DNA from 4 places in the Selenomonas sp. oral taxon 138 str. F0429 genome. Region 3 is predicted to be linked to each of the others. Evidence: riboswitches for the same ligand, from Rfam matches in the RefSeq annotation. Region 3 holds a riboswitch; each other region holds the start of a gene.
The links. Region 3 has a riboswitch for molybdenum cofactor ahead of HMPREF9163_RS06165 (iron ABC transporter permease). Riboswitches for the same ligand answer to the same signal wherever they lie in the genome.

Region 1 (4,729 bases), on a different contig from region 3:
TAATCGCCGTAAACATCGAGAGCATCGTTCCAACCCCGAGCGTGATCGCAAAGCCGCGAATTGTCCCCGTCCCGAGGAAGAAGAGCACGCCTGCAGCAATCAGCGTCGTGACGTTCGAGTCAAAGATCGTTGTAAACGCACGCTTGAAGCCCGCATCCATCGCATGCCGCAGGGTCTTTTGGTTGACCTGGTACTCCTCCTTGAAATGCTCGAAGATGAGGACGTTCGCATCAACCGCCATACCGATCGAGAGAATGATGCCCGCCACGCCCGGCAGCGTCAGCGTCGCATCCATCAGATAGAGGATGCCGAGCAGCATGACCGTATACGCCATGAGTGCCACGTCCGCGATAAAGCCCGAGAGATGGTAGAAGAAAATCATGAAGAGCACGACCGCACCGAGTCCGACCACAAACGCGAACTGAGACTTGTCCTTCGAGTCCTGTCCAAGCGTCGGGCCGACCGTACGCGTCTCGATGATCTCAACCTTCACGGGAAGTGCACCGCTGCGCAGCACGACCGCGAGGTTCTGCGCCTCCTCAAGCGTCTTCTGCCCCGTGATCTCCGCACGCCCGCCGAGAATCGGCTCACGCACGTTCGGCGCAGTCAGCACCTCGCCGTCGAGCAGGATCGCAATCGTACGCCCGACGTTCTTCATCGTGAGGTCGGCAAATTTCTGTGCGCCCTCATCCGAGAACTCTAGGTTGACGACGTTCTGCCCCGACTGCGGATTCGTCGATGCCTGTGCATCCTTCAGATCCGTACCCGTGAGCACCGTATGCCCCTCTTCGTCGCGGAACTCGAGCATCGCCGTCTTGCCGATCGTTCGGATCGCAGCATCGGGATCCTTGATGCCCGGCAGTTCGATGATGACACGACGCTCTCCCTCGCGCTGGATGATTGGCTCGGTCAGTCCAAGCGAGTTGACGCGCTTCTCCATGATTGCAATGACGCGGTTCATCGCATCGTCGTTGACCTGCGCCTGCTCCGTATCGACCGCCTCCAAAACAACGTGCGTTCCGCCCTGCAGGTCAAGGCCCTGCCGAATCGAGCTCGCGAGCGGCTGAACTAGGAAAAAAAACGCGCCGATGATGACCACAATCGAAATCACCAGCTTTAACAGACTATGTTGTCTCAACAGTCCTCACACCTCTTCCTCAAGGTAGTATCCATTGCAGGAAATCATGCGCCGCTCGGTCAAAATGACATCGACGCGGGCGTCCTGCACACCCATCGGTACAGCAGGAACAATCTGAAAATCAAAGGCGAGCACAACCCGCACTGCATTTCCCGCACGCGGCAGGAAACGGTCATAGTAACCACCGCCCAGCCCCAAACGTCCGCCGTCCGAAGAAAATGCCGCTCCCGGGACAATGATAACATCAATCTCCTCGGGGGGGACAATGCTGCCGCGCGTGGGATCCGGTGTTGCTATACCGAAAACACCGTCCGTCAGCGCATCCATCGAGGGCAGCTCCCGCGCCTCCATCGTCCCCCTGCCCGTGATCTCAGGCAGGACGATACGCCGCCCGTCCGCGAGCAGGATCTCCATAAACGGAACCAGGTCAATCTCCTCTGCCATGGAGGCGTAGAGCATAATGGTTTGCGCTGCCTTCAACACGGACAGCTGTGCCACGCGCGCACATATTCTGCGGCTCGCCTCTTTGCGCTCCTCAGCCGAAAATACACGGCGACGGGCAAGCATTTCCCGCCGCAGTATGCTCTTTTGTTCCGCTAAAATCTCATCTGCCACGCACCGCATCACTCGGGCGTATTCACAGCACTGATTGCCGAGCGTTCAAAGACGATGTTCACGCCGTCTGCCACACGCAGCGTCACGCTTTTATCATCAAGTGCCGTGATCTTGCCATGCATCCCGCCGAGCGTGATAATCTCATCGCCAACTTTCAGCGCGGCAAGCATCGCATCACGTTTCTTCTGCGCCTGCTTTTGCGGACGATAGAGAAGAAAATAAAAGAAGAGCACCAATATGATAATGGGCCCCCACGAGCTCAGCTGTGCCATCATTTCTGCATCCATAAATACAACTCCTTCATTTAATAACCTTATTTTTTATGATAGTGATTCATAAAATCGTGATAAAATGCGGAGAACGTCCCCGCGATAATCGCCGCACGCATACGCCGCATGAACTCCTGCAAGAAGTAAAGATTGTGCAGCGTCAGGAGGCGCAGACCAAAGATCTCCTCGGCACGCACGAGATGACGGATGTATGCCCGTGTATAGCCGTTGCGGCAGGCATAGCAGCCGCATCCCTCCTCAAGCACCGTATGGTCGTGCGTATGCACGGCGTTCTTCATCACGAGCCGCCCCGTCCACGTCATCGCCATACCGTTGCGCGCCACACGGGTCGGGAAAACGCAGTCGAACATATCGATTCCATGCCGTACGCCCGTGAGAAGATAGTCCGGCGTGCCGACACCCATGAGGTAGCGCGGCTTGTGCTCCGGCAGGAGCTCCACCGTGTAGGAGAGGATCTCCTCCATCAGCTCGTGCGGCTCGCCGACACTCAGACCTCCGATGGCATAGCCCGGCAGTTCAAGTGCCGTTACCTCAGCGGCGTGCCACGCACGCAAGTCGCGGTACATACCGCCCTGCACAATGCCAAAAAGCCCCTGTCCCTCTGCATCCGCCATTGCGTCACGGCAGCGCACGAGCCACCGCTGCGTGCGCTCCGTCGATGCCTTTGCATAGGTGTGGTCGGCAGGATACGGGATACACTCGTCGAACGCCATGACAATATCCGAGCCGAGTGCTTTCTGCACCTCCATCGATACCTCGGGCGACAGAAACTTCTTCGAGCCGTCGATGTGCGAGCGAAATGTCGCGCCCTCCTCCGTGATCTTGCGGAGATCGCCAAGGCTGAACACCTGAAAGCCGCCGCTGTCCGTGAGGATTGCACCGTCCCAGTGCATGAACCGATGCAGCCCGCCCGCCTCGCGCACGAGCTCCATGCCGGGGCGGAGAAAAAGATGATAGGTGTTGCTGAGGATGATGCCCGCACCAAGCTCACGCAGTTCGTCAGGCGATACGCCCTTGACCGTCGCCTGCGTGCCCACGGGCATGAAGATGGGCGTCGGAAAGCTCCCGTGCGGCGTGTGAATCACGCCCGCACGTGCGCCCGTCGTCTCGTCTTTGCGAATCAGCTCATATGTTATCGCTGCCACTCATGCCCTCCCATCTCAAAACACCCTGTATCATAACACAAAAGCGAGAGATTTTCAAAACACAAATCCATGGGAATCGCTGATAAGATGAAGTTCATTGATTTCAATCGAAAATAAGGATTGACAGTATTACATACAATTTGATAGAATTAATCCGCAATTAAATAAATTTGTTTTCCGAGCAAAAATATCTAAGGGCAGTTTGCCTATGATATTTCGCCTGAGCAAGCGTTCTTTTGAACACTTCTGCTCACAGGGTTGTCAAAGAAATGCGACAGCCTTCCCGTATCGAAAAGGAAAACGACAGGAACGGACTGCTTCTTTGTCATGCAGGGACTGTTTGTCGTGCGCTTCGTACGGGAAACAGTCTATTTTTGTGTGATGAAGAAAAGGAGAGGTATTCATGAAGCGAACACGGAAGTACCAAACCGCCCTCGTGGCAGCCGTCATGGCAGGATTTGCATTTCTGCCGCAGGCATACGCCGCCGACACGGAATATGAGACTGACACGGTCAAAGTCGAGGCAGAGGGCGTTGACAAGTACCTTGTGACAACGAACACGATCACGGAGCAGGAGATCAAGGAGCGCGGCTATCGCGACCTTGCCGACATCCTCTCGCAGATCCCGGGGCTTTATATGGCGCCTGCCGACAAGAACAGCAAGATGGTGCGCATCCGTGGCGCGGAGGTCGGGCAGACGAAAGTCTATATTGACGGCATCCCTGCGTTTCCTCTCAACGGTATTGCTACGAATGCAGCGGCTGATCTTTCGACGATTCCGGCAGACAGCATTGCAAAGGTCGAGATCATCAAGGGACCGGGACCCGTACAGTATGGCACAGACTACAAGGGCGGCGTCATCCTCATAACAACGAAGGACGGTAAGGGTGCAGGGAAATTCCATCTGAGTATCGCCGGTGGCTCCCATCATACCTATGATACACGCATCGGATATAGCGGCAGCGACAAGAATATCAGCTATGCACTGAATGCATCAAAGCGTCATACGGGCGGCTATCTGCCGAATGCGGAAAACGACAAGCTGTACTTTGACGGTAAGATTAAGTTCAAAACGAGTGACAAGTCCTCTCTCATATTGAGCGGATATTACTCCGATATGGACAAGCGAGATCTCCAACGGTATCGATCCACAAACGGGAAAAACACTGACTGCAGATATCAACTGGTCAATCAATGTCGATGATCTTTCAGATGCTATGCAGAAGTCATATAGAAAGAAGAACAAAACGAACAACTGGCATTACAAGGGGTTCAAACAGAGCAACACTGCACTCCAGTACGAAAGCCGTCCCAATGATCGGTGGCAGTATGATGTGAAATACTATCATCTGATTGATGAGAATAATCTGTGGGTGCACAATCTCTTGGCAAGCGACGGCGGAGCTCTTCCAAACTATAACAATCCCCGCAGACCGGAATGGTATCGCAGTGGCTGGTTCTCCACAGGAAACGGCATTGAGGCGAACGCTTCCACCGCACTTGGCGACAAGCACCAACTGAGTTTTGGGGCAAAGTACGTC
Region 2 (4,729 bases), 190 kb from region 3:
AGACCTTTGCCTGCATCACGCCGCCCGCAAAGTTCTCGACAACGCCGTTGCAGCGCACGAGCAGATCCTTGAAGAAATCGCCGTTTGTCGCGCCCGAGAACGGCTCCTGCGGGAACATGCCGAATGCGAGCACGCGCTCCTTCGCCAGCCCCCCGCCCGAGACGTAGCCCTTCTGCACATAGAGATGCCCGATGGCGAGCACGTCCGGCAGATAGTAGTCGTTCATCATGTGGCGCGCGGACTGGATCGAGCGATCCACGATCGCGAGGCGCGCCGTATTGATCGGGGCGTTTCCGTCCTCCATCGAGATGGAGCAGGGCATGCCGCCGAGCACATAGTGCGGATGCGGGTTCTTGCCGCCGAAGACGACGTGCGGCACGACGAGGTCGCGCTGCTTGTCCAGCATCTCGAGGTAATGCGAGATCGCCATGAGGTGCACCTCGGGCGGCAGCATCTGATAGTCGGGGTGATCCCACCACTGCGCGGAGAAAATGCCGAGCTGGCCGCTCTCCACGATCTTCTGCACCTTCGCCTTGATCGCCGCATAGTACTCGGGGTTCGAGACGGGCACGTCGTGCGGATACGCCTCCGTCTCAAGCCCCGCAGGGCCACGGAACGGCAGACGATAGGTCGCGAGCACCGTGTTCTGGAGCGCCGCCGTCGCCGCCGGATCAGCCTTCAGCGCCTCGAGTGGGCTGACCCAGTCGAGTGCGTGCAGATGGTAGAAATGGATGATATGATCCTGATGCCCAAGGCACGCCGCGATGATGTTGCGGATGTAATGCGCGTTCTTCGGGATCGTGATGCCGAATGCGTCCTCCACGGCACGCAGACAGCCCAGCGCATGGGACGACGTGCAGACGCCGCAGATGCGCTGAATGTATGCCCACGCATCGCGCGGATCACGGTCGTTCATGACGAGCTCAAGCCCGCGCCATGCCGTACCGGAGGAAATGGCGTCCGTAACCTTGCCCGTTGCCTCATCGACTTGGATCTCGACGCGCAGATGCCCCTCAATGCGGGTAATCGGATCGACAACTACGTGTTTCATTCATGCACCTGCTTTCCCTCTTTTTCGAGCTGCTTCTCATGGCATTTCTTCTGCACAAGGCTCGCGCCCGCATGCGCCGCAACGCCGACTGCCGTCGCGACGGCAAGGCCTGCGCCGACCATGTCGACATCGATGCCGTCGTACTCAGGCAGACGCCGCGAGAAGGGCGCATCGTCCCAGAAGTTTGCATTGCTGCAGCCGATACAGGGTGCGCCGGACTGGATTGGATAGGACATCCCCTGATACCAGCGCAGATTGCCGCAGGAGTTGTAGGTCTCAGGGCCTCTGCACCCGAGATGATAGAGGCACCAGCCCGCCTTTGCACCCGCATCGTCGAAGCGGTCGGCAAACATGCCAGCATCGAAGAAGGGACGGCGATAGCAGGTATCGTGGATGCGGTTGCCGTAAAACTGGCGCGGACGCCCCTCCGCGTCAAGCGGGGGCAGCGTGCCGAAGAGCGCGACGTGCATGACGACGCCCGTCATGACCTCGGCGATCGGCGGACAGCCGGGCACGGCAATATACGGCTTCGCGCCGATGAAGGCACGGATGCCCTTGGACTCCGTCGGATTCGGCGCCGCCGCCTGAATGCCGCCCGCCGTCGCGCACGTGCCGTAGGCGATGACCGCCTTTGCGCCCGCCGCGACACGCTTCAGCGTCTCCTCGAAGGGATGCCCGCCCGACATGCAGGTGTAGGCATGATCGCCCGTTGCGACCGCGCCCTCGACCGCGAGGATGTACTCGCCGTAGTACTTTTTCATCGTCGCCTCGAGATGCTCCTCGAACGGCTCGCCGCAGCCCGCACTGAGGACGTGCGTGTACTCGAGCGCGATGCTGTTCAGGACGAGATCGGATGCGAGCGGCGCACCCGAGCGGATGAAGGACTCATCGCAGCCCGTGCACTCGTGCCCGTGAATCCAGATCACGACCGGCAGCGGCTTCGTCTCTGCCGCCTCGACGACCTTCGTCATCATGTCCGTGCTGAGTCCCATCAGCGAGGTGAGCGTCACGCAGCCCTTCAAGAAGCTGCGCCGACTCATGCCCTTCGCGAGATAGGACTCCCACAAGCTCTCCCTCTTACTCACATGAATCCTCCTAACAAATACACAGGCGTCCTTTTGGGCGCTTTATTAAGAACCAATACTAATCATAGAAAATATTTATTATTATACATCCTGAAGGGCGAAAAAGAAACACTGTTTTCGCTATTCTAGGAACTAATTTTATGTTCGATTTCTGTACCTAAAAAGGCTGCCCCCCGCACCAAAGGTACGACGAACAGCCTTCAAAATTCGATGGGTAGGAACGCACGCCGAAAAAACAGTGTACAACGCTCTGTAATGAGGCAATTCTGTCGCTTCCTTTTCAAGGGGAGGCGCGAGCCTCCAAGGGGAAGGCCCGCGCATTTCTGCGTGAACCCTGTGCGCGTTCGCATAGACTGCTCAGCGCAGGCGCAATATCATAGGCTCTGCTCAGCCCTTAGATATTTTTGCTCGGAAACGTGGAGGGATGCGACGCCCTCCCGCATATTTAATTGCAGGTTAATTCTAACAGGAATCGCCTGCACTGTCAATATGCGACATAAGAAAGCACTGATACATTCAGCACCGCCATTTTGGCACATCCTTTTCGCCCTGCCTGTGTCAACAAATCCTCCACATAGCCCCCGCTATGCGTCCGGTTTGTTTCCTTGGCAGGACAAAAATTCTGCACCAATCTGACGGACTTCATTGTATCAGCGCTTCCTTTATTCTCACAATGCCTTGGATTTATTTCTTGTATTTCAGCTTCTTCGCCGCCTTCTTTACGGCATCGCGCTCCTTCTCCGCCATGGTGTTCGGGCGGATCTCGGCAGCATGACCGTCGCGATCGCCGTCCGTGATGACCGTGTTTTCGCCGTCATAGGCGATGATCTCATAGGTGCGGATTGTGTTCTTTTTGAGATCCAGCACGCGGCGCTGCAGTGTATACGCCAGCTTGTCATATTCCGCATCGTGCATTGCTTCAACGAACTGTGCCCGTCCGAGGTCATTGTAGAGGATGAGCTGCCAGTAGGAGATCGTGCCGTCCGTGTTCTTCGCCATCATCGAGCGGTCGAAGAACCAGCCACGCCGCTCATCCCCCTCGATGAAGCCCCAGTCGCCGCCCGCAAGGCTGACGGGCATGATTGCAGTGAGGTCACCGTAGGCAGCGGCATCATAGGCGGAGGAGCGTCCCTCATCCGTACCGTAGCCGTACCCAATCGCCTCCTGCGGGGCTTCGTCCTTAGCCTTTTCGGCGGACGCGTCCTTTGCGGTCGTCTCGCCGTCATAGGGCATGGGGATGATCTTGCCGTTCTCATCGCGCTCGTCGAGAGATTCATCGCCGAGATCGTCCATCTCCTCATCGAGGGCAGACTCCCCCTTTTTGGGCGCTTTTGCCGTGTCTGCAGACGCATCCGACGCGGTGTCCTCCGACTCCGCCGCCGTCATCACCGCATGGATGTCCTTCTTCTCCGCGCTCTCCCCGTACGCGGGGAGGAGGAAAATGCCTGCGGCAAGCAGGAAATAAATCGCTTTCATTGTGTTCCTTCCTTATAGATACCCTGCGGGGTTGACGGGCTGACCATTGACGCGTACCTCGTAGTGGAGATGCGGGCCCGTGGAGTAGCCCGTGGAGCCGACGTAGGCGATCACCTGCCCGCGCCGTACCTCCTGACCAACCGTCACGGCAACAGCGGAGGCGTGCCCATAGCGCGTCACGATCCCGCCGCCGTGGTCGACATCGACCATGTTGCCATAGCCGCTGCCGTTCCATCCCGCTGATGTCACAACGCCGTCTGCCGTCGCAACGATGGGCGTGCCCGTCTCAGCGGCGATATCGATGCCCTGATGGAACTCCGTCCCGTTCCAGCGCAGTCCGTAGGGCGAGCTGACATAGCCCGATGTCGGCCAGATCGACGGCACAGTATGTGCCGCATCGTCCGAGGTGTAGGCGGCTGCACCCGGGAAGTTCGCACGCATCGTCTGCGCAAGCAGATCGAGCGAGGAGCGGCGTGCTGCCATGCGTGTCTCGATCATCTCGAGCGCCTCACCGAGCTCTGCCGTTGTCAGGTCATGCGGTGCGCCGCCCGTGGGTGCCTCTGCCGCCTCCTGTACGGGTGTCACCTCGTCCGCTTCGGCAGGCGGCGCACCAATGAGCGCACGCAGACCATCCTCGGAGCGATGGAGCGTGTCGAGATCCTGCTGGAGCGCGGCCGCCTTTTTCGACACCTGCAGGATCTGCTCCTGCTGTATACGGTTTGCCTCGCGCAGCTGTGCCGTCTCCGCCTCATGCGCCTGTCCGTTCATAAGGGTGTAGACAGAGAGCACGGATGCCGCTGCGAGGACGGCGACCGCTGCCCCGGCTCCGACGGCAATCATGCGCAGGGAGCTGAGGGAGAGCTTCACTGTGCGTGTTACGTCTTCCTCATTGTCGATGAATTGGATTTTATAGCGCTTTTTCTCTTCTTCGTTCAAATTTTTCTCCTCTATATGTCATCCGTATTTCGCCCTCCTATCCTAGCCGAAAAAAATGAAAACCTGCTGAGTGTCAGCAGGTTTAATATGAGTCTCAATACTGAATCGGCAGGGGCTGAGACATTGCCTCTTTCAGCACGCCCTTTTCCTCGTCCGTAAGCGAATACTCCGAGGAACCGTT
Region 3 (4,729 bases):
CTCGTTTTTATGTGCAGACGTTTATCTTACTGTTTCTCTTCCGCTTTGACCTCGATCGGGGCATCCTCGACGAGCTGCTGCGGCTCCTCCTCCTCCTTCTTGCGGCGGAGGAAGAAGAACGCGCCTGCACCGATCAGGATGATAACCAAGACGATCGTGCCGATGATCGCCGTCTTGTTCCAGAGACGGAACGCGACCTCGATCTTCGACGACTCGCCCGTGACGAGGGTCTTGCCGAGGTTCCATGTGAGCTGCTTGCCATCGTTCTCCGAGCGGTCAGCGTTCGAGCTCGTGGGCGCGACGGGCAGGTTCATCTGATAGGTGAACGTGATGTTGCTTGCAAATGCACCCGCGCCGCCGCCGTTCTGGCTGCCCTCAAAGAGCAGGTCGAAGTTGTAGTCCGTGTAGAACAGGCTCTTGTTCGCGGTGATGCCTGTGTTCTTGCCCTCGTTCGCCTTGAAGAAGTCATTTTCCGAGAGCTTGTCGATCGTGGCGTAGTGCTCCGTAATCTCGTAGCCCGACATGTTCTCCTTCGTCACGGGGGTGACCTGCGCGTCAGGATTCTTCGCTGTCGTCGCCGCCTTGCTCTGCTCGACAATTTCGGCGAGCATGGGCACGCTGACGAGTGTCGTCTTGAGGTCAGCGCTGCCGTCCTCGTTGATGACGACGTTCACATCGCCGCTGAAACAGCCGCTCGTGAGTGCGAGTACGCCGAACATCGTTGCCGCGAGGACGGTGCGCATCGAGCGTGTGCATCGTGTCAGAAACATAAGATACCTCCTATAAATTCAAATGATACCGATTCCATTATATTTTACATGAGCACGCCGGCTTTTGCAAGACGGACGATTGGCAGGGGCAATGTCGTGATTTTTTTCATTGTATTATTTTGTGTCTCATGCTATACTCATAAAAAATATATATTATTTTTATGTTTTTCGAGCTGCCGTACCTGTGGCATATGCTATGGTGCGTCAGCCTGACTGCGGCTCTGGGATTGCGGTCACGGGGGAAGGTATGGAAACGTCCTTCCCTGCCCGCAGACATTTGTCTGCATTGCAAAGGAAAACCGGCAGGGGGACTGCGCTCTTTTTGTGCGCTGTAATTGCTCGCTGGATTTTTCCGGCGGGCATTTTTTGTTGGGAAATTCTGGATTTGCGGGAAAGGCGTTTTATGGGGCAGTATGCACGTATGATGACGGCGGGAAGTATACTTGCCGTGCTGTTTTTCATTCTCTCACTTTCGGTCGGGCGGTTCTATGTCCCGTTCGATCAGGTGGCAGCGATTCTTGCATCGAAGTTTATTGAAATCCCTGTCACATGGGATGCGTCGATGTATAACGTCGTCATGGTGATCCGTCTGCCGCGCGTGCTCGGGGACATTCTCGTCGGCGTTGCGCTCGCGGTGTCGGGTGCGGCGTATCAGGGAGTCTTCCGCAACGATCTCGTCTCGCCGGATCTGCTCGGTGTCTCGCAGGGCGCGAGCGTGGGCGCGTGCCTTGGGATTCTCGCGCATCTGACGCTCGGCGGCACGGCGGTCGCGGCATTCCTCGGCGGCATCGCGGCGGTGACGATGACACTCATGCTGCCGAAGCTCGTGCAGAGCCGCTCGCGCATCGTGCTCGTCCTCTGTGGCATCATTGTGTCGGGCTTTATGGCGGCGGTGATCGGTCTGCTGAAGTACCTCGCCGACCCCGATACGGAGCTGGCGGATATTGTCTACTGGCAGCTCGGCAGCCTTGCAAAGGTGTCGTGGGACAATCTGCTCTACGTCACGCCGATCATCGTCTTCACGCTCGCGGGGCTGCTTGCGATGCGCTGGCGTATGAATGTGCTTTCGCTCTCGGATCAGGAGGCGGCGAGCCTCGGCGTGAATGTGCAGCGCGAGCGTCTTGCCGTGATTGCACTCGCGACCCTGCTGACAGCATCGGCGGTGTGCCTGAGCGGAACGATTGGCTGGATCGGTCTCATCCTGCCGCATCTGGCGCGAATGCTGGTCGGCGGCAATCACGCACATCTCCTGCCCGCAACGGCGGTACTCGCCGCGTCCTTCCTGATGCTCGCCGATCTCCTCGCACGCACGCTGACCTCGGCAGAGGTGCCGCTCGGGATTCTCTGCGGTTTTGTCGGCACACCGTTCTTTGCGTGGATTCTCTATCGCCAGCGGAGGTATTTCTGATGGAGCGCGCAATGCTTTGGCTCGACGACGGTTCGTTTCGCTACCGTGCGGACGCGCCGTACATCTTCGAGCATATCTCGTTTTCGATCAAGGGCGGTGAGGTGCTCGCGCTCCTCGGGCGCAACGGTGTCGGCAAGTCAACGCTCCTCGCGTGCCTGATGGGATTTCAGGAGCTGACGCAGGGACGCATCTATACGAACGGGCAGAACATCTATGCGATGTCGCCGCGTGAGCGCGCGCGGGAGATCGCGTTCGTGCCGCAGATCATCAGCGCGGAGAGTTCGTTTACGGTGCGTGACTATGTGTCCTTCGGCGCGACGGTGCGCACAGGGATGTTCTCCGCGCCGAGCAAGGCGGACTATGCGCAGACGGATGCGATTCTCGAGGAGCTCGGTATTGCGCACATTCGCGACCGCCAGTGCAGGGAGCTCAGCGGCGGGCAGCGGCAGCTGGTCGCCATCGGGCGCGCACTGCTTCAAAATACGAGGCTGATCCTTATGGACGAGCCGACGGCGGCACTCGATGTGCGCAATCAGGTGCTCGTTCTCCAGACCATCGACAGCTTGCGTGCAAAGGGCTACGGTGTCGTCTTTACAACGCATCTGCCCGAGCAGGCACTGCTCCTGAACAGCCGCGTCGCGCTCTGTTTCGGCACGCATATGGATTTTTACGAATCCGTGGATGAGGTGCGGGCATCTCATCTGGAGGAGCTGTACGGGACGAAGCTGAGCCTTTTCCACAGCGACAATGTGCAGCGTACGGTCTGTGTGATTCCTCGTCTGTAGTATGTCGTGCATCCCCCTCGCGAACGCCTCGTTGCACAAGCGGTCGCACACTTATCTGCCTAAATACCTGCGGATTCCAAACGCGCTTCGCTTGAACGAATAAAATCCGCAGGGGGCAGAACGTGTGCTTTTCCCGCTTGTTCCACTAGGGTTCGCTACGGGGGATTACACGCTAACAATAAAGTTTCAGGTTTTTCAGATGAAAGGATGTATGCAATGAAGAAAAATCTCATCGCGCTGCTGGCTCTCGTCATGATGGTCGCAGCACTTGTGGGCTGCGGGACGGAGAACGCCGCGCAGGGCAAACAGGACGCGACGCGCACAGTCACAGATGTGGACGGTACGGCGGTCGAGATTCCCGCGAACGTCGAGCGTGTTGCCGACCTCTGGCACGCGAACAATCAGGTGGTCTTGATGCTCGGCGGTGCGGACAAGCTCGTCACGACGACGAAGAGTGTGCAGAGCCTCGCGTGGTTCGCCAAGGTTTATCCTCGCATCAAGGAGATCTCCGCACCGGTCAAGGGCACGGATGTGAACTGGGAGGAGGTCGAGAAGGAGAAACCGCAGGTCGTTCTCGCAAGCAACAAGGGACAGATTGAAATGGCGCGCAAGCACAATATTCCTGCGCTTCGTGTCAGCTTCACGGACTATGATGGACTGCACAAGACCGTCCGCATCACGGCGGATGTGCTCGGCGGTGACGCCCCGAATCGTGCGGAGAAGTACATCTCCTATCTGGATGAAAAGACAAAATTTGTCGATGACCGTACGAAGGATATCCCCGATGCCGAGCGCCCTGTGGTGCTCAATATCGTCGGCGGTGATGATCTTCTCAAAGTTGACGGAACGAACACGATCATTGACGAGTGGATCCGCTACGGTGGCGGGAAGAACGCCATCGCCGAAAAGGGCTCCATGATTAATACGACGATTGAGGAGATCCTCAAGGCGGATCCCGACATCATCATCATCGGCGGTGCGCAGGCACAGAAGGGGATCGAGGCGATCAAGAACGATCCGCAATGGGCGGGCATTAAGGCAGTGAAGAACGGGCGACTCTACGGCAGTCCCGTTGGCACGTTCAATTGGGCGCGTTACAGCACAGAGGCAGCACTGCAGGTGCTCTGGGCAGGTCAGACGATCCAGCCGAAGCTCTTTGCCGATGTCGATCTCGTGAAGGAGACGGTGGACTTCTACAAGCGTTTCCTCCACTACGATCTGAGCGAGGCGGATGCACAGCGCATCATCAAGGGCGAAGCACCTGCAAAGTAAGTTTGTTTGACAGCGTTGTCTTAGCAGCGTTGGGATATATTTTAGGACAGCGGGGAATCCCGCAGGGAAAGGACTGTTTTATCTTATGAAGAAGAATCTTGTCGCGGCTCTTGCCACAGCACTCACGATTGGTGCAGCATCGACGACGTTTGCGGCGGCGAATCCGTTCAGCGACGTTCCGCGTGACCACTGGGCGTACGATGCTGTGACCCAGCTCGCGGCAGACGGTATCATCGAGGGATACGGTGACGGTACGTACCGTGGTGACCGTAACATCACGCGCTATGAGATGGCGCAGATGACGGCAAGGGCGATGGCAAAGGGGGATATGTCTACATCGGACAAGGCTCTTGTTGACCGTCTTGCCGCTGAGTTCGCCGATGAGCTGAACAACCTCGGCGTGCGCGTCGCAAAGCTCGAAAAGAACGCTGACATGGTGAAGTGGACGGGCTTCTTCCGCTATCAGTACACGAGTGATCGTCATGATGGCAAGG
Region 4 (4,729 bases), on a different contig from region 3:
AACGCATCGCAGCCCGCCGCCGAAAAGAGCGAGCCGGACTCATGCTGATCGGGCAGCGAGACGCGCCCGTCTGCCTCCATCCGCGCACGCAGGAAGCGACGTCCGAGGCATGCCTTGGGGAAGGCATCTGCGAGCACACCGCGCCGCCGCGCGGGCAGCACATCCGTTTGTCCCGCAAGGTACAGCAGCGCGGGCTTTGCCATCAGCTCGAACGTCGCAAACGCCGCGAACGGATTCCCCGAGAGCGCAATGCCGAGCATCTTCCCGCGCGTATAGGCAATCGCGGGCGCCCCCGGCTTCATGCAGACGCGCCAGAAGAGACGCTCTGCGCCAAGCGCAGGCACGACGCCGTGCATGATGTCCTTCTTGCCCACGGACACACCGCCCGAGGTCAGGAACACGTCCACCACATCCGCATAAGAAGCGATGACCTCTGCCGCTTTGTCAATATCATCCGGCACAGAGCCGACAACCGTCACCTCTGCGCCGAGCTCCTTCAGGCGCCCTGCGAGCAGATAGAGATTGCTGTTGTAGATCTTGCCGGGGCGGAGCGGCTCTCCGGGCTGAAGCAGCTCATCGCCCGTGCTCGCCACCGCGACGCGCACCCGCCGATAGACACACACCGTTCCATAGCCCTCACTTGCAAGCACCGCCAGGTGTGCCGCACGAATGCGCTGTCCCCGACGAATGAGCACGGTCCCCTTCTTGATATCCTCACCCGCATAGCAGTAGTTCTCGTACGACTCGGAGGTGAACGGAACGCAGATCGTGTCCCCATCCTCGCGCACATCCTCCTGCCGTACCACGCAGTCGCAGCCCTTCGGAATCGCACCCCCTGTCATGATGCGGACGCATTCACCCGCGTCGACCGTGCCGGCGAAGAAATCTCCCGCGCACTCCTCCGCGATCACGCGCAGAGCGACCGGACGCTCTGCCGTCGCCGTGCGCGTACTCGATGCTGCAAAGGTATAGCCGTCGAGCGGCGAACGGTCGAACGGCGGGTTGTCAAACCCCGCACGCACATCCTCCGCCGCGACACGTCCCACAGCATCCAGCAGGGGAACGCGTTCCGTTTCCGCAACCGGTGTCGCATGTGCAAGCAGCACCTCTACTGCCTGTTCGAGTTCGATGTCCTGCATCGTAGCCGTCCCCTCCTTGATGTTCATACACATATCTTTATACAAAATATTCGTCTCTATGTCTGTGCGAAATATTACATTTCACTTTCCGAACGGACACACGGGATAGTGGCACACCTTGCACTCCATGCAGAGTCCACCGATGCCGAGGCGCGTGATTTCGCGCCTCGTCCACTCACTGCCCGCAATCACGCGCGGCATAATGATATCAAAGATCGTTGCGGGCGAGTACATGACGCAGCCCGGCAGCCCCATGATCGGTACACTGCGCCCGTCCTTCTCGTAGTAAGCAAGCAGGAACATCGCACCCGGCAGCACGGGTGCGCCGTACGTCACCACGCGTGCCCCCGTCGCACGAATCGCGGCGGGCGTGCGATCGTCGGGATCGACGCTCATGCCACCTGTACAGAGTACCATGTCCATGCCGAGAGTAAGCAGTTCCTCAATCGCCGCACGCGTATGCTCCGTCCCATCATCTGAGAGACGGTGCTCGTCTACCTGCAGTCCAAACGCGCGCAGTTTGCTGTCAATGACGGGCGTAAAGGTGTCCTTGATGCGTCCGTGAAAGACCTCAGAGCCCGTCGTCACAACGCCGACCTTCATTTTTCTGTATGGCAAAATGCGCAGCAGGGGCTCCGTGCCCGCCGTTTTGCGCACCGTTTCCATAATATCCTTTGCAATGACGAGCGGAATGACGCGCATCCCTGCGAGCTTCGTGCCCGCCTTGACGGGGAAGTGCTGTGCGATCGTCGCAATCATCACGTCCGTGATGTCGTTCACAGCGTCGAGCGCATCCTCATTTACCTCGAACACGCCCGCGACCGTCGATGTCAGCTCAATCTTACCTTCCTTCGGCTCGCTCGCCGTCATGTATTCACTTTGGCAAAGATCTCGCAGAATCGCCGCCGCATCGTTCTCGTGCAGCATATTTTCGTCATCTTCCCAGACGTAAATATGCTCCTTACCGAGCCGCAGCAGCACCTCGACATCCTCGGTGCGAATCACATCGCCCTTGCGAAACCGCGCGCCCTTGCGCTCTCCGCGCACAATCTCCGTGATGTCGTGGCAGAGGATCATCCCCACGGCATCCTGAACACGAACCTCCCTCATCGCTTTTCTCCCCGCTCCATCGGTATGTATTTACGAAAACATACTGTATACAATACACATTTGTGATCAAACTCGAACGGTCTTCGCGACAAACTAATCTCTACTTAAAAACCATTCTCATTTATATATTCTTCTTATTGATTATAACACATAAAATAAATTTTCTCTATGATTTTTCGTAAATGAGAAAGGTTTTTTGCGCCCTTTGTCCCTCTTTTCTGTAACAGAAGATTGCGCGCAAACGATTGATTTTCAATGCGAGTTACGCTATGATTAAAACATTCGGTCAGAAAGGAGGAATACACATGCCGAACGCAGGACTGACGCACTTCGATGAGGGCGGCGCCGCGATCATGGTGGATGTCAGCGGCAAGGAGAAGTCGCACCGCGAGGCGATTGCAAGCGGACGCATCTATGTGAGCGATGCGGTCTATGCCGCCATCGAGGGAGGCACTGCGGCGAAGGGTGATGTACTCGGCGTTGCACGCATCGCAGGGATCATGGCGGCAAAGCGCACGTCGGACACCATCCCGCTCTGCCACCCGCTGCCGCTCGCCAAATGCACGCTCGACTTCGCGCTTGAGGAGATTCCGCGCCGCGCCGTACGTGCGACTGCGACTGTAAAGGTCACAGGCGAGACGGGGGTCGAGATGGAGGCACTGCACGCTGTGAGCGTTGCACTCCTCACAATCTACGATATGTGCAAGGCAATTGACAAGCGCATGGAGATCGGAGACATTCATCTCGAGCGCAAGTCCGGCGGCAAGAGCGGCACATTTGTCCGCTGATTCGGGGAAAGGTCAGCTTTTCCAACACACACTCCGAGCAAGGATTATCTAAGGCAAATTTGCTACGATGCCTTGCCTGACGGATTCCGTCACGGGGTACGACTTGGAAACGGTCGTGCCTACTCTATTTCGTAAAGGAGAATACAATCATGAAACTCAGGAACTTACTTACGGCGGGTCTCACCGCCATGGCACTCTTTACCGCCGGCTGCGTTGGCGGCGGCGACAGTGCGAACAAGATGGACACGCCGAAGGAGGGTCCCGTCGAGTTGCAGGTCTCTGCGGCAGCGAGCCTCACGGACGCGATGAAGGAACTCAGCGGCATGTATGAGAAGGAGCACGGAAATACGAAGCTCGTCTTCAACTTCGGCAGCAGCGGTGCGCTTCAGCAGGCGATTGAGAACGGCGGAGCTGCCGATGTCTTCGTCTCTGCCGCACAGAAGCAGATGAATGCGCTCGATGAGAAGAAGCTGCTTGCAGACGGCACGCGCGTCGATCTCCTCATCAACGACGTGGTTCTCATCACGGCGAAGGACAGCAAGCTGAACCTGCCCGACTTCAAGGCAGTGCTTGACCCGCAGGTCGCACACATCGCACTCGGTGAGCCGAAGGGCGTGCCCGTCGGACAGTACAGTGAGGAAGTCTTTACGAAGCTCGGCATCCTCGACGATGTGAAGGCACGCGCCGTCTACGGCTCGGATGTCCGTCAGGTGCTCGCGTGGGTCGAGACGGGCGATGCGGACTGTGGCGTCGTCTACGCGACGGACGCAGCTGTCTCGGACAAGGTGAAGGTCACCGCCGTTGCCCCTGCCGATACGCACAAGCCCATCGTCTACCCCGCTGCCGTCCTCAAGGATGCGAAGAACATGAAGGAGGCAAAGGACTTCCTCGCGTTCCTTCAGACCGATGCCGCAAAGAAAGTCTTTGAGAAATACGGCTTCAAAGTGAAGTAATGGCAGACGAAACACTATCCCCACTCATCATCTCACTGGAGGTTGCGGGTCTTGCGACGGTCATCACCTTCTTCGTCGGCATCGCTCTTGCCTATGGTGTCCTGCAGATCCGTAGCCGCCTCGCGGGCACGATCGCCGACGCCGTGATTACCCTGCCGCTCGTCCTGCCGCCGACCGTCGTCGGATTCTTCCTCCTCTACTTTCTCGGGAAGCGCAGTGCCATCGGGAGCGCCCTGCTCTCCATCGACCTGCCGCTCGTCTTTACCTGGCGTGCGGCGGTCATCGCAGCGGTCATCGTGAGCCTCCCGCTCATGTACCGCACGGCACGCGGCACATTCGAGGCGATCGACCGCAATATGGTCCATGCGGCACAGACCCTCAGCGTCAGCAACTGGCGCATCTTCTGGCGTATCATTCTGCCGAATGCACGGCACGGCATCCTCGCGGGGCTCGTCCTCTCATTTGCCCGTGCGCTCGGCGAGTTCGGCGCGACCATCATGTTCGCGGGCAATATTCCGGGGCGTACGCAGACCATGTCCACCGCTATCTATGCGGCTGTGCAGGCGAACGACTACGACCTCGCCTTTCGCTGGGCGATCATCATCTCCCTCTTCTCGCTCTTCTTTATCGGAGCGATGAACCTGTACCTCAAACGGGAGGTGCGTGAATGAAGCTCGTCGTCAACATCGAAAAGCGCCTGCGCGACTTCACGCTTGCGGCAAACTTTACGCTGACAGAC

Region 1: linked by a shared signal. The riboswitch ahead of HMPREF9163_RS12280 (TonB-dependent receptor) and the one ahead of HMPREF9163_RS06165 (iron ABC transporter permease) in region 3 are both predicted to bind molybdenum cofactor.
Region 2: linked by a shared signal. The riboswitch ahead of HMPREF9163_RS05290 (hydrogenase small subunit) and the one ahead of HMPREF9163_RS06165 (iron ABC transporter permease) in region 3 are both predicted to bind molybdenum cofactor.
Region 4: linked by a shared signal. The riboswitch ahead of modA (molybdate ABC transporter substrate-binding protein) and the one ahead of HMPREF9163_RS06165 (iron ABC transporter permease) in region 3 are both predicted to bind molybdenum cofactor.

What each region holds. Positions count from the first base shown of each region.
Region 1 covers NZ_KB290929.1:24,084-28,812, forward strand. Annotated here, with positions in the region: gene secD (protein translocase subunit SecD) at 1-1,111, opposite strand, end outside; gene HMPREF9163_RS00785 (5-formyltetrahydrofolate cyclo-ligase) at 1,145-1,762, opposite strand; gene yajC (preprotein translocase subunit YajC) at 1,762-2,040, opposite strand; gene tgt (tRNA guanosine(34) transglycosylase Tgt) at 2,067-3,188, opposite strand; molybdenum cofactor riboswitch at 3,352-3,503, shown strand; gene HMPREF9163_RS12280 (TonB-dependent receptor) at 3,592-4,392, shown strand; gene HMPREF9163_RS12285 (TonB-dependent receptor) at 4,406-4,729, shown strand, end outside.
Region 2 covers NZ_KB290939.1:43,629-48,357, forward strand. Annotated here, with positions in the region: gene HMPREF9163_RS05285 (nickel-dependent hydrogenase large subunit) at 1-1,051, opposite strand, end outside; gene HMPREF9163_RS05290 (hydrogenase small subunit) at 1,048-2,136, opposite strand; molybdenum cofactor riboswitch at 2,394-2,562, opposite strand; gene HMPREF9163_RS05295 (hypothetical protein) at 2,821-3,612, opposite strand; gene HMPREF9163_RS05300 (M23 family metallopeptidase) at 3,625-4,548, opposite strand; gene HMPREF9163_RS05305 (DUF4446 family protein) at 4,643-4,729, opposite strand, start outside.
Region 3 covers NZ_KB290939.1:235,721-240,449, forward strand. Annotated here, with positions in the region: gene HMPREF9163_RS06160 (transmembrane domain-containing protein) at 27-770, opposite strand; molybdenum cofactor riboswitch at 925-1,083, shown strand; gene HMPREF9163_RS06165 (iron ABC transporter permease) at 1,174-2,178, shown strand; gene HMPREF9163_RS06170 (ABC transporter ATP-binding protein) at 2,178-2,963, shown strand; gene HMPREF9163_RS06175 (ABC transporter substrate-binding protein) at 3,180-4,235, shown strand; gene HMPREF9163_RS06180 (porin) at 4,321-4,729, shown strand, end outside.
Region 4 covers NZ_KB290930.1:158,819-163,547, forward strand. Annotated here, with positions in the region: gene glp (gephyrin-like molybdotransferase Glp) at 1-1,139, opposite strand, end outside; gene HMPREF9163_RS02290 (molybdopterin-binding protein) at 1,221-2,249, opposite strand; gene moaC (cyclic pyranopterin monophosphate synthase MoaC) at 2,555-3,037, shown strand; molybdenum cofactor riboswitch at 3,057-3,193, shown strand; gene modA (molybdate ABC transporter substrate-binding protein) at 3,187-3,990, shown strand; gene modB (molybdate ABC transporter permease subunit) at 3,990-4,661, shown strand; gene HMPREF9163_RS02310 (sulfate/molybdate ABC transporter ATP-binding protein) at 4,658-4,729, shown strand, end outside.